4 regions of the Paenibacillus sp. S-38 genome follow, and region 1 is predicted to be linked to each of the others. Evidence: predicted binding sites of a transcription regulator. Region 1 holds the regulator's gene; each other region holds the start of a gene.
What was found. The regulator Rex, encoded in region 1, represses fermentation and respiration genes when NADH is low (regulators of the CRP and FNR family bind a similar motif). The targets are predictions, from matches to a motif close to TTGTGAAATATTTCACAA.

Region 2: the regulator Rex is predicted to act here: its motif matches at 1,748-1,765, upstream of ACP26L_RS08980 (hemerythrin domain-containing protein).
Region 3: the regulator Rex is predicted to act here: its motif matches at 1,166-1,183, upstream of ACP26L_RS02350 (DoxX family membrane protein).
Region 4: the regulator Rex is predicted to act here: its motif matches at 2,011-2,028, upstream of ACP26L_RS32270 (hemerythrin domain-containing protein).

What each region holds. Positions count from the first base shown of each region.
Region 1 is NZ_CP187970.1:3,237,630-3,240,744, reverse strand. Features, by position in the region: gene ACP26L_RS14985 (anion permease) at 1-938, shown strand, start outside; gene ACP26L_RS14980 (redox-sensing transcriptional repressor Rex) at 1,018-1,638, opposite strand; gene dinG (ATP-dependent DNA helicase DinG) at 1,635-3,115, opposite strand, start outside.
Region 2 is NZ_CP187970.1:1,875,251-1,878,365, forward strand. Features, by position in the region: gene ACP26L_RS08975 (IS110 family transposase) at 12-1,190, opposite strand; gene ACP26L_RS08980 (hemerythrin domain-containing protein) at 1,838-2,380, shown strand; gene hpf (ribosome hibernation-promoting factor, HPF/YfiA family) at 2,396-2,935, shown strand.
Region 3 is NZ_CP187970.1:488,992-492,106, forward strand. Features, by position in the region: gene ACP26L_RS02340 (pectate lyase) at 1-86, opposite strand, end outside; gene ACP26L_RS02345 (hypothetical protein) at 607-825, shown strand; gene ACP26L_RS02350 (DoxX family membrane protein) at 1,233-1,763, shown strand; gene ACP26L_RS02355 (TerC family protein) at 1,846-2,532, opposite strand; gene ACP26L_RS02360 (hypothetical protein) at 2,909-3,115, opposite strand, start outside.
Region 4 is NZ_CP187970.1:7,412,772-7,415,886, reverse strand. Features, by position in the region: gene rhaS (rhamnose ABC transporter substrate-binding protein) at 1-586, shown strand, start outside; gene ACP26L_RS32275 (glutathione peroxidase) at 853-1,338, shown strand; gene ACP26L_RS32270 (hemerythrin domain-containing protein) at 1,420-1,938, opposite strand; gene ACP26L_RS32265 (pectinesterase family protein) at 2,328-3,115, shown strand, end outside.

The sequences.
Region 1 (3,115 bases):
GCTTTCATGATACGGCCAACGCCATTGCCACTTCCATCTCGACCCGTGCTTTGAGCCCGAGAGTCGCGGTGATCGGTGCAGCGACTTTGAATTTTGTCGGAGCCATCTTCTCCTCGGAGGTTGCGAAGACGGTCGGTGGTTCGGTAGCCAACCCGGCCACCATTGAGAACGGCATGCATATAGTTATGGCGGCCCTGATCTCTGCGATTATCTGGAACCTGCTTACCTGGTACTACGGAATCCCTTCCTCCTCTTCGCATACGCTGATCGGTTCCCTTGCGGGAGCGGTTATCGCCGGCGCCGGAATGGGGGCTCTGAACTGGGCCGGCTTCAAATCCATCGTTCTTATTCTCGTCCTATCGCCTATCGTGGCCTTTGCTACCGGGTTCATTATTATGTGGATTATCCGGCAGCTTATTGTCGTGAGCGGAAACAGCTCCCGGACGAAGCTCAACCGTACGTTCCGGAGCTTCCAGGTGATTTCGGCCGCTCTGCTCTCCTTCTCCCACGGCGGGAATGACGCCCAGAAGGCTATGGGAATTATCGTCTTCGGTCTCGTCTCGATGGGATACCAGGACACGCTGGATGTCCCTCTCTGGGTGAAGCTTTCCGCAGCAACCGCGATGGGTCTCGGCACATCGATCGGCGGCTGGCGCATCATTAAGACGATGAGCAAGAAGCTTCTGAAGATCGAGCCGGTCAACGGCTTCGCGTCGGATCTGAACTCTTCCATTGTCATTCAGATCTCTACGCATCTTGGCATGCCGCTCTCCACCACGCATGTCATCTCGTCCTCCATCATCGGTACGGGTTCGGTCCTGCGGTTTCATGATGTGAAGTGGGCGACGGTTACCCGCATGGTGATGACCTGGGTCATTACGATTCCCATCTCCATGCTTCTTGCTTACCTTATTTACAAAATTATTTTCAGCCTTTAATTGAGATTAGTGCAAGAAAAGCCCGGAGCTTGGCTCCAGGCTTTTTTATGTTCACTATATTTACATGGTGTGGTTCAAATTAGTCCAAATAGTAGGCCAGGCTTTGAAGCTCGGTAGTAAAGTCGGCATGGTGCACCCGAACCTCGGTGGGAACCTTTATGATCAGAGGAGCAAAATTTAGAATCGCTTCCACGCCTGCTTCTACGAACCGATCCGCTACCTCCTGGGCTTCTGCCGCCGGCACCGTGATGATCCCGATGCGAACCTTCGCGTCCTGAATGACCTGGTTCAGCTCCGACATCGGTTTCACCTTTAGGTTATTGATCGATTCGCCGATTTTCGCTTCCTGTGCATCGAATACGGCGACAATCTTCATGTTATCCTTCAAGTAAGCGTTATAATTGCAAAGCGCCCTTCCCAGATTCCCCGCGCCCACCAGGGCGACGGGGATCACTTTGTCCAGTTTGAGGATCTGGCGGATCTTCTCGATGAGGTAATCTACATCATAACCGATCCCTTTTTTGCCGAACTCCCCGAAATAAGCGAGATCCTTGCGGATTTGGGCGGGGTTAAGATCCAGCTTTACGCCAAGATCCTGGGAGGAGACAGTCTGTACATTTTTTTTACTGAGCTCACTGAGGAACCTGAGATAGATCGGCAGCCTGCGGACAACCGCTTCCGATATTTTTATCGTCTTCATGCTTCGTTCTCACCCATCCACTGCTTTATTCTTGGCACGAGCTGACCCGAGTTCATATGCTCGATTCTGGGACCCGGGAGCGAGTACAGAAAATACTTGCCGTACTGCGTATCAATCACTCTCGTGTCGTAGATGATCACGATGCCTTTATCGGCCGCGGTCCGCACAAGCCGGCCGAAGCCCTGCTTAAAGCGGATGACCGCCTGGGGTACCGACAGCTTCATGAACGGGTTCATGCCCCGCTGCTTCAGCTTCTCTGTCTTGGCTTCCACGAGAGGGTGATTGGGCGGCTGGAAAGGAAGCCGTACAATCGCCAGGCAGGTCAGGGCATCTCCAGGAATATCGACACCCTCCCAGAAGGAACTCGTACCGAGCAGCACACAGGCTTTGCTGTTTTGAAACAACCGCGTCAGCTTGCTCCGGTTGCTGCTGTCAACGCCCTGTCCGAGCACCGTAATCCCGAAGGAAGCGAGCATATCCTTGAGTCCGGCATGAGCCAGCTTCAGCATCCGGTTGGAAGTGAAGAGCACCAGCATGCGGCCGCGTGTCTGTAGAGCTACTTCCGCCAGCGACGGAATCAGCCGGTCCATGAACTCCTTCTCTCCCGCCGCTCCCTTGAGCGTAGGAAAGTCTCTCGGGATGACAACCAGCGCCTGCTCCCTGTAATTGAATGGAGATGGCAGCAGCACCGTATGAAGCTTCCCATTCTCTTCGGCCTTCTTCAGCCCCAGCTGCTCGCAGGTATAGTCGAAGGACTTACCGACTGACAAGGTGGCCGAAGTGAGAATCACGCTGTCCTTCACGCCGAAGAACTGCGTCTGGAGCATTGAACTCACGTCAATCGGCACAGAAGACAGCTGGAGCGAGCGGTTCTTGTTGTATAATCCGGCTTCCATCCAATACACATAGTTCTCATCCGGCATGGTCATGAAGAAGTGCAGGGCATCTCTCTGCCGGTGCAGCTCTTTGACCGAGCCGCTGAGATCGGTAAGAACACCCTGCACGTCGTAATCGTCCTGTACTTCTTTGATGTCCGAGACCAGGCGTTCCACTTTTTTCAGCGTATCGTTGAACAGAAGCATGATATTTTCTTCCGTCACCATCAGCTTCTCCCAGCCCGACGGCAGACTTTCTTTGCGCAGACGGAACACCAGTGCATTCCCTTCGCTCTGCTGAGATGGATCGCTGCGGGAGACTAGTAACTGGTAAAGAAGCTCGGAGAGGTTCTCCCACTCTTCCTTCAGAAGCAGCAGCTTCTCTACTGCCTCGTCAATCAGCGTGCACCAGGCCTTCGCCTTCTCGTCTTCATGACGCTGAAGTCTGAATCGCAGTGAGGAAAGCTGTCCGGCCCGGCTGTCCTTGTAGAGCCAGAAGATGGCGTTAGCAAGCCCATGATAATGCAGCTCAATGCCCAGATGCTTCCCTGCGACATCCTCAAAATGGTGGGCCTCGTCTATTACAAGATGCTTGTATGCCG
Region 2 (3,115 bases), 1.4 Mb from region 1:
AACACAAGCGATTATGCTGCCGCCCTTTGCTTCTGGACTTCCTTGGCTATAGCCCAGATAAATCCCAAGAGCTCCCTGGCCACGGCGGTAACGATGGTTCCTTTGTTCTTTCCCCTGAAGCTTAACCTATTAAATTTATGATGCAGTCTTTTATGCGCCTTCCAAGAGATCTCAATAATCTCCGAGCTTAGCTCCTTTTGCCTCTCCCGCAGGGCTCTTCTTACAGCAGGTTTGCTCCGATAGGTCCAGGCGGCTTCGACCAGTACCCGTCGGATATGCGCATTTCCGACTTTCGTGATTCGCCCTTGCCGGCGGCTGCCTCCGCTTGAACTTTCCGAAGGTACCAATCCGGAATAACTCATAAGCTGCGGCGCAAAAGCAAATCTTCCTGCGAGATCTCCGAGTTCGGCCGCAAGAGTAGTGGCCGTAACTAAAGCAATACCATGAAGTCCTTGCAGCGCCTGAATCATGGTAGCCTGGCACCCTGCCGAAGCCTGCCGTTCCATTTCCTTTTCGTATCGCCCAATCCGGTTTGCGGCCTCCCTGATGGTGTTGCGGTATTCTTGAAAGACGATATCCTCGCACGCATCCGTAAAGCGCAAGGTATCCAGCCAGTTCTCGTAGGCCGATGTCCATAACTTCGTGCCGCCCGGTGGATGAAGCTGGTGCCGAAGCAGGAACTTCGTTAGCCGCTGCTTGTGCCGATTCATATCCTGAACCGCATCCTCCCGGGCCCGAACCAAATCCCGCAGCGCTTCGTCCTCGGGTGTAGGTACGTAGATTTCGGTTAACTCTCTAGCCCTGTAGAGCTGCGCTAAACGTATGGCATCCCTTTTGTCGGTTTTAATGCGCTTGTTGCCATCCAATGCTTTGGGCGCAACGACGCTGCAATTGACAAAGAGTTCAAGGAACCAACGATACAGTTGAAACCCTGTAGGCCCGGCCTCATAGCAAACGTCGAGTTTGATCTCATCGTCCTTTGCAAGCTGCTTGACTAATTTTCGCACGGCCTCTTTGGTATGTGGAATCGTCCCCCAGAACCGTACAGGCTCATCTCGATTTTCCGTGGCGATAGCAACAGCAATTTTTTCCTTGGATACGTCTAACCCTACATACTTTGTGGACATACTCATTACTAACCGACTCCTTTTTGTTTGTAGCTCTGTTTTGGATTTGATTGGTGTATTCACTCCAAGTCATTTCCAACTTCAACCTACGTGATGCAAAGAGGTAGTCGGTTTCGTTCATTATAACTATCTTAAAAACTCTTGTTCTATATGAATTCTGAATCAACACCACACCTGGAAACCGTCCGGCCATAGCAGCCGGGCGGTTTTATGCGTTTAGATATTACGAGGCGGCAGCCGAGCAAGGGAATGGGGTGGAAAATCGAGCGGAGCCTTTGAAATCATGATCATACCTCTAATCACTATTAATGCTCGAATGGACGGGTCAGCACACGGGCGAAGGTTTAAGGTTGAGAGGGTTATGAGGGCGATAAAAGAAGCTGGAGCCCCATGCCCACCCGGCAAGCGCTAAAACGTATGGGTCGACGCACGGTCGTCGGTTTTAAGTTGAGAAGTGTGTGAAGGCATCGGGAGTGTGAGCCTCATACCCATCCATGCAACAAACGAATGGGTCAGTTTCAGAGCCTGATCCCAGTTGATTTGGACGTGATCTGCCCCCATACAATCTCTCGGATCACCGCTCCCAACAGCTTTTTCCATTTTTCCAAATGCCATTTGTTGTGTGATCCACTTCACATACAGGGTACTCGGGCGAAGCGTAAGATGAAGTCAGAAAGAACATTCCAGCAAGATTATGGAGGGATTTCACCATGAAGCATCCTACTCCACCGCATATGGAACTTACGGGCGAAGCCCATGTTACGGAATTGTCCGCCGCTATGGACCGGCTTAGGGAAGAGCATGAGATGCTCGCCAGACTGCTCGAAGAGATGGAAGAGCAGGCTGTAAGGGTAGGCCAAGCGGAGAATCGCACCCAGGCCTGGGGACGGCTGCAGCACCTGCGGCTGTGGACGATCGGCGTGATGCAGGAGCTGGATGCCCACTCGGGCTGGGAGGAAGAGACGCTGTTTCCTTTCCTTGCTTCCTACTTTCGCCTCCGGCAGGAGCCGACGATGATCCCTTCCCTGTGGATGATGGAGAAGGAGCACGCGATGGCTGAAGAGTATGTGGAAACGTTCATGAGAGAGTTCCACAAGCTGCGCGCGGACTCTCCGAAGGAGGAGATGAAGAAAGCAGCTGGCCTGCTGATCCAGGCGTGTTATATCCTGAAGAGTCACCTGGCCAAGGAGGAGCAGATCGTGTTCCCACTGGCCGAGCAGGTGTTGACCGACGTAGATTACCTATTCGCATAAGAGGAGTGATGAGAGATGAGACTGAACATCCATGGCAAACACTTCGAGGTTACTCCGGCACTGGAAGCCTACGCGCAGGACAAAATCGGCCGGCTGGAAGGCTGGCTGCACCCTGACACCGACGTGCAGATCAACCTCTCCGTGCAGGGGCACAGACACCTGCATGTGGTGGAAGTCACCATCCATGAAGAAGGTACGGTGTTCCGGGCGGAAGAGAAGCAGGAGGATATGTACGCCTCCATCGACCTCGCGGCCGATAAGCTCGAGCGGATGACCCGCAAGTGGCGCGAGCGGCTCAGACGCCGCAGCCGGCGCGGGGAGGGAAGGATGGGCGGAGCCGAACCGGCACTGACCGCCACCTATGAGGACGAAGAGACACTCGGCGTCGTACGGAGCAAGCGCATCCAGCTCAAGCCGGTCGAGCTTGAGGAGGCTCTGCTGGAGATGCAGCTGCTCGGGCATGACTTTCATCTCTTTTTTAACCGGGAGACCGGGGTCACGGAGCTTGTCTACAAGCGGCATGACGGAACGTTCGGCCATCTGACGACGGCTTGAGGATAGCCAGGTCCCTAGGCGGACCTGACAGAATGTAAGTGAGGAAGGCTGGCCGGCAGACTCGCTTGGGACTGCAATCGATTGCCGGCCAAGTTTGTCAGAGCCCCAGCCAGAGTGTACAGCGATCCAAGCCAAGTGACGGATCAAAGTCAAGTGACGGATCGAAGCCAAGTTATGGAT
Region 3 (3,115 bases), 2.7 Mb from region 1:
GTAGCGGCTTGTGCAGGAAGTGCGGCGAAGACCGAAGAAACCAGACCGAGCGACAGCATCATGCTTCCGACTTTTTTCATTTTCATAACTAACGCCTCCATAGATTAGATTGGATTTTGTAAAATGGTTTACATCAACTTTCCGGTGATTAGGCTGGGTGGAAGGCACCTCCTTGTTCCGGGAGTAATAACAACGTACCAGAATTTCCTGATATCGGAAATAATCAGAGTTTTAGTTTGAAGGCGGTTTCAAGTAAAGGTTGAATGAGGCGTATCGGATTGACTGGGGCATATGCTCCTATGCCGGTGGAAAGTTGAATTTACACTATGGATGAAATGCGGGCTCCCATGTGGGGAGCGGGCCGGCGTGAAGAGAACACCGGAGCGGGAGTGCTCCCAAGTCTGCCGAAGCGCAGTGAAGCGGAATATGCAGGATTCAAGATGGGGTTACCGACTGCGGTATAGAGGCTGATTCGCGGGGGATCGAAGCCGGGGACCATGCGAGGATTATCGAACGGTCATCGCCCGAGGCTCCCCGGAGGTTGTTTGACCCTTTCCCCAAACAGGTAAGTAATAGTAACCACCGCATGAAAGGGGAGAACGAACCATGGAAACGCCCAAGAACACGGAACGCATGCGCCAGCGTGTGAACCGCGACCATCCGGAGCAGTATCCGACGGACAAGCCGAGTCTCTTCGATCTCTACGAAAGTGAGCAGACCGTGGACGCCATTCCGGTGGAGGATCTGACTTTGGAGCAGCAGGAAGAGAAGAACGGGGAAGAGACCAAGCACCGCTCTTCAAGCGAACGCAAATACCATCCGTAAGGGTGAAGCGGCCAACCGTATATAGCGGGACAAGGACATCGGGAGCACCGATGTTCTTTTTTTGAACGGACCCCGATCAGGGGTTTTTCTTATGAGTGTGATCTGGTTCACATCCTCGTTCCGGGGAGCGTGGTATAGTAAAGACATGAAAGGGAGCAGCACACGCGAGAGCATCGAGAGAAGATGAAGGGAAGCGAAGATCGTGAGCCCACCCCAACCGCCGAATCAGCCGCCCGCAAGTCGGTTACCAAACGTTCCGTTACGGTCAACGAAGTAAGGAAAGCAGTGCTAACCTAAATGTCCGCCTGGATCGAAAAAGATACATTTTCTGCACCCTACTTTGTGAATTAATTCACTTGATCTGATTCGAAACGCAACCTACTAAATATGAAGGAGATGCTTCCATTATGTTAACCCGATTTCTTAGAGACAATGTATACGCCGCCGGCCTGCTTCTGCTTCTTCGTCTGTATCTCGGTTACCAATGGTTTACCGCCGGCTTGCATAAGCTGACAGGCGGCTTCGATGCCGCCGGGTTCCTCAAAGGCGCCATTGCCAAGCCGGTGCTCGATAAAGCGACCAATGAACTCGTATATCCGACCTTCACGGCATTCCTGCAGCACTTCGCCCTGCCGAACGTGAAGCTCATCAACTTTATGATCCCAGTGGGTGAAACGCTGATCGGTCTGGGTCTGATCCTCGGTGCACTGACGACAGCCGCCGCGTTCTTCGGCCTGATGATGAACTTCATGTTCCTCTTCGCAGGTACCGTAAGCACAAACCCGTGGCTGATCCTGCTCGGCGTGCTCATCTTCATGGCCGGCACGAATGCAGGCCGGTTCGGCGTAGACCACTACCTGATGCCATACCTCCGCAAGCTGCGCCGCCAGGGCGGGGATGCGGCGGGCCGAAATAACGGAACGCCTGCCAAGGTCTAACCGAATCGATTCCGAGATACAAAAAGCCGGGAAGCTTGAGCTCCCGGCTTTTTGCTGTGTCTTTGCAATTCTCAGGGTGATCTTACCCAGTCTGTGGATGATGTCCCGCCTGCTTTTTCTTAGCGGCGTAACCGGCCAGAAGGACAACTGCAATGATGACGATAATGATGCCCCATTTGAGCACGCCGTTATCTCCGATAAATCCTTTGAGCAGGGGCTCGTCCGTAATCATCTTGCCTGCCGTCATGGCAAGCACGGCGGTGCCGAGATAGACGATGATCGGGAAGCGTTCGATGAGTTTCAGGATGATCGTGCTTCCCCAAACAACGATCGGAACCGATATGATCAGGCCGAGGACGACAAGGAGGAAGCTGCCGTGTGCCGCTCCTGCCACAGCGAGCACGTTATCGATGCCCATCACCGCATCGGCGATGACAATCGTACGAATGGCTTCTTTGAGCGAGGTGGTCGCTTTGATATTATCGTGACCCTTGTCGTCGGCGAGCAGCTTGTAGGCGATCCATACGAGCAGCGCGCCCCCGATCAGCAGCAGTCCCGGGATCTGCAGCAGCCATACCGCCACAAGTGTGAAGATGATCCGGATAATAATCGCGCCTGCCGTCCCCCAGTAGATTGCTTTCTTTTGATGCTCTTTCGGCAGGTCTTTGGAGGCCATGCCGATGACAATGGCATTGTCTCCGGCCAGGATCAAATCGATGATGATGATGGCTCCAAGGGCAGACCAGAATTCCGGCGAGAACAGTTCCATAATGAATGACTCCTCCCTTTGCATTGTAGTGTGACAGCGATCATGCAATTTTTTCTACACGTTTCGTCGTATCGCTTATACGAGATAAGGGCCGATACGTTTCAACGAAAGTGCAGCATCGTCGGATGCCGGTAAAACATGCTTACAGTTAGTATTACCCAAGCTGTTCGGGTTTACTTGAGGTCATGATTTCTTGGCAGCGGGGAGGAAGACTTCAGGCTTTAATGACAACAAAGAGCTTTCCCGGGCTCCCTATGAGATCCCGAGAAAGCTCTTTGTTCATGCCACGGATAAGGGGACGGCAAAGAGAAGGAAACCTGCCTCCGTGCCGGCTGGTGAATGGCTGCGAACGGCAGGGCTTGCCCCTGCGTCCTGCCTAATAGCTTGTCTTCAGCCAGTTGTCCTTCGACCAGACGAGCTTGCCTGCCCCGGAGCCGTTCGATGCCGTCAGCCTGGCTTTCAGGGTAGAAGGATCCTCCGCCGTGTAGCTGTATGGCAGCGAGGAGAAGCCGTTCCAAGAGAAAGCAACTACCGGTGCAGGCACAGGGGCAAGCGGGGAGCCGGAAGTATCGCTGCTCCCGCG
Region 4 (3,115 bases), 4.0 Mb from region 1:
GCAGGCGATCTCCGAGATGATCGGCGGCAAGGGTGAGATCGCCGTGCTCAGCGCGACCTCCCAGGCGACGAACCAGAATCTGTGGATCGACTGGATGAAGAAGGAGCTCGAAGATCCCAAGTACAAGGACGTGAAGCTGGTCAAAGTAGCGTATGGCGACGACCTCCGCGACAAGAGCGTGTCCGAGACGGAAGCGCTGCTGAAGTCGTATCCGAACCTGAAGGGCATCATTGCCCCGACCACGGTAGGGATTGCGGCGGCAGGCAAGGTGCTGACGGACAAAGGACTGAAGGGCAAGGTGCAGCTCACCGGCCTTGGCCTGCCGAGCGAGATGGCGCAGTACATCGAATCCGGCGTGTCGCAGTGGATGTACCTGTGGAACCCGGTAGACGTAGGCTATCTGGCGGGCTTCACGGCCGACGCGCTCGTGCAGGGCACGATCACCGGCAAGACCGGCGACAAGTTCAAGGCCGGCCGTCTCGGCGACAAGGAAGTGATCGCGGACGACAAGGGCACGCAGATCATGCTCGGCGATCCGTTCAAATTCGACGCCAAGAATATCGGCGAGTGGAAATCGGTATACTAGACCGAAGGTAAACAGGCTTCTCAAGCAGTAATGCCCAAGCAGGCTCCCAGGGTGTGGTTCCGTTACCGCGCCGCCGGGAGTCTGTTTTTTATATGAATACCCCTTCCGTGGAGGGTTGCCGTAAGGCGTGGTGTTTAATATAGAAGAAACAAGAAGAAGAAACGACGATATGACACTGGACACCCCAAATTAATTGTGTAAAATTTAATAATAAAACCGGAGTATGGCCATGTCTTCGCTCCACCATTCCTTAGGAGGTCCCGCCCATGTCCATCTATGATTTCGAAGTGACCACCATCCGCGGCGAACAGGCAACCTTGGCCCCTTACCAAGGGCAGGTGCTGCTGATTGTGAATACGGCAACCAAGTGCGGCTTTGCACCGCAGTTCAAGGGACTGCAGAAGCTCTATGACACGTACCGTGACAAGGGCTTTGCCGTGCTGGGCTTCCCGAGCAGCCAGTTCCTAGACCAGGAGCTGCACGATAACGCGGACATTGCGCAGGCCTGCGAGCTGAACCATGGCGTGTCGTTCCCGCTGTATGCGAGGATTGACGTGAACGGCAGCGCGGCCCATCCGCTGTTCCAGCACCTCAGCAGCGAAGCCCGCGGCCTGCTTGGCTCCAAGGCGATCAAGTGGAATTTCACCAAGTTTCTTGTCGACCGGAGCGGCCGCGTCGTGAAGCGTTTTGCCCCCACCGATACCCCGGAGATGATCGAGAGCCAGGTCGCGGAGCTGCTCGAACTAATATGAGAAATACCCCCAAGTGCGGCCTTCCTACAGCGTGCGCGCGCTTGGGGGTTATTGGTTTGGAAAGCCGCCGGGTTCATTCACCTAGAAACCTCCAAATGCGTTCGAACGGTCGGCCAGGGCGTCGATAATCTCTTCTTCCTTGCGGAAATGATTCTTGAGTATGGCATTGGCCTGAACCAGCATCGAAGCCAGTTCTTTGGCTTCCTCCTGTTCAACCGGTGCCGTCAGGCGCTCCACAGGCTCGATGAAGGCCAGGATATACTGCTCGGCCAGCTCATGCTCCTGCTCCATCAGGGTGAACTGCTCCAGCGTCTCGCCGAAATACCAGGTAATCATCGGGAACATGACGGCGTCCTCCCACGCCGAGTGGGCCTCGAGCTCCGCCCAGAACGCTTTGACGGTCTGTCCCAGCTGCAGCAGGGCAGGGGTCCAGTTGCCGGTTTCATCCTGCAGTCCGATGGTCTTGGCCATGGCGTACAGCTCTGCGAGCTTCTCTTCGAGCATCGTATGTTCTTCCTTAAGACGGGTGATGGCTTCGGTAAGCCGGTACAGGGGATGGGTCAAGGTGGTGAAGACGGCCTGCGTGTCGATGGTTTTCATTGAAAATCCCTCCGTGGCAGCCATGGGTTCTGGCTTTGATGGTTTCAGTATAAGGGATGGGCGCTCGGGGATATGTGAAGTGAATCACTAAGCGGGTCATTTCTTGATGAATCGGCCAGCGCCGGTGAACGAGGAGGATGGGAAGCCGCCCTAGTGATCGCAGTGGCGGCCAGGCAGTCCTTCGAGACGGGACGAAGGGTTGTGCTCGGGGAATACCGGGCGTGCACCCCATAATCAATAGATTGGATTTGCGCGGCGCTACCTGCGGAACCCGCCTTGCCGTGCACATCGGTTACCTGAGGGCTATGGATTGCCATCCTCTCTTGAGCTATGGTGAATTGGAAGCGATTGCAGCCATCCATTTTCAAACGATGAGGAGAGATGAATTGATGAAATCCATGAGATCCGTACCTTTGGCGCTTGGCGCATTCCTGCTGGTATCCGCCGCGGCCCCCTGGGGAGTCCTGCCGGATTCAGCCATCGCAGCCTCCGCTGCAGCCGATGGAGCCGCAGTTTCAGCCTCAACGAACAAGGAGCGGGAGCCAATGACCAAAAAAGCAATCGTCGATTCGTCTTACCAAGGAACCGAAGGGGCCGTCATCGAAGGCGTGAAGCAGTACCGTTCCGTGCAGAAGGCGATCTCCGACGTGCCGGCGGACCAGGCTTCGCCTTATGTGATTTATTTGAAGGCCGGCATCTATAAGGAAGTCCTTACCGTGGACAAGCCGTATGTTACCCTCATAGGCGAGAACGCCAAGCGCACGGTGATTACTTATGATAATGCCAGCGGAACACCGAAGCCGGATGGCAGCGGCACGTACGGAACTACGGGCAGCGCCACGGTGACGGTCAAGGGAGAGAACTTTACGGCGGTCAGCGTAACGTTCGAGAATTCGTTCGACGAGGCGAACTCGCCGTACCAGAACAAGCAGGCCGTGGCGATCAAGACGCAGGCGGACCGCGCGATCTTCAAGGACTGCCGGTTCATCGGCAACCAGGACACGCTCTATCCGAACCTCGGCCGGCAGTACTTCCTGGACTCCTATATTGAAGGGGATGTCGACTTCATCTTCGGCGCCGCGACGGCGGTCTTCGAGAATTCCCGCATCCACTCCCTGGACCGCGGCTCCGATACCAATAACGGCTATATTACGGCAGCCAGTACGCTGAACTCCAA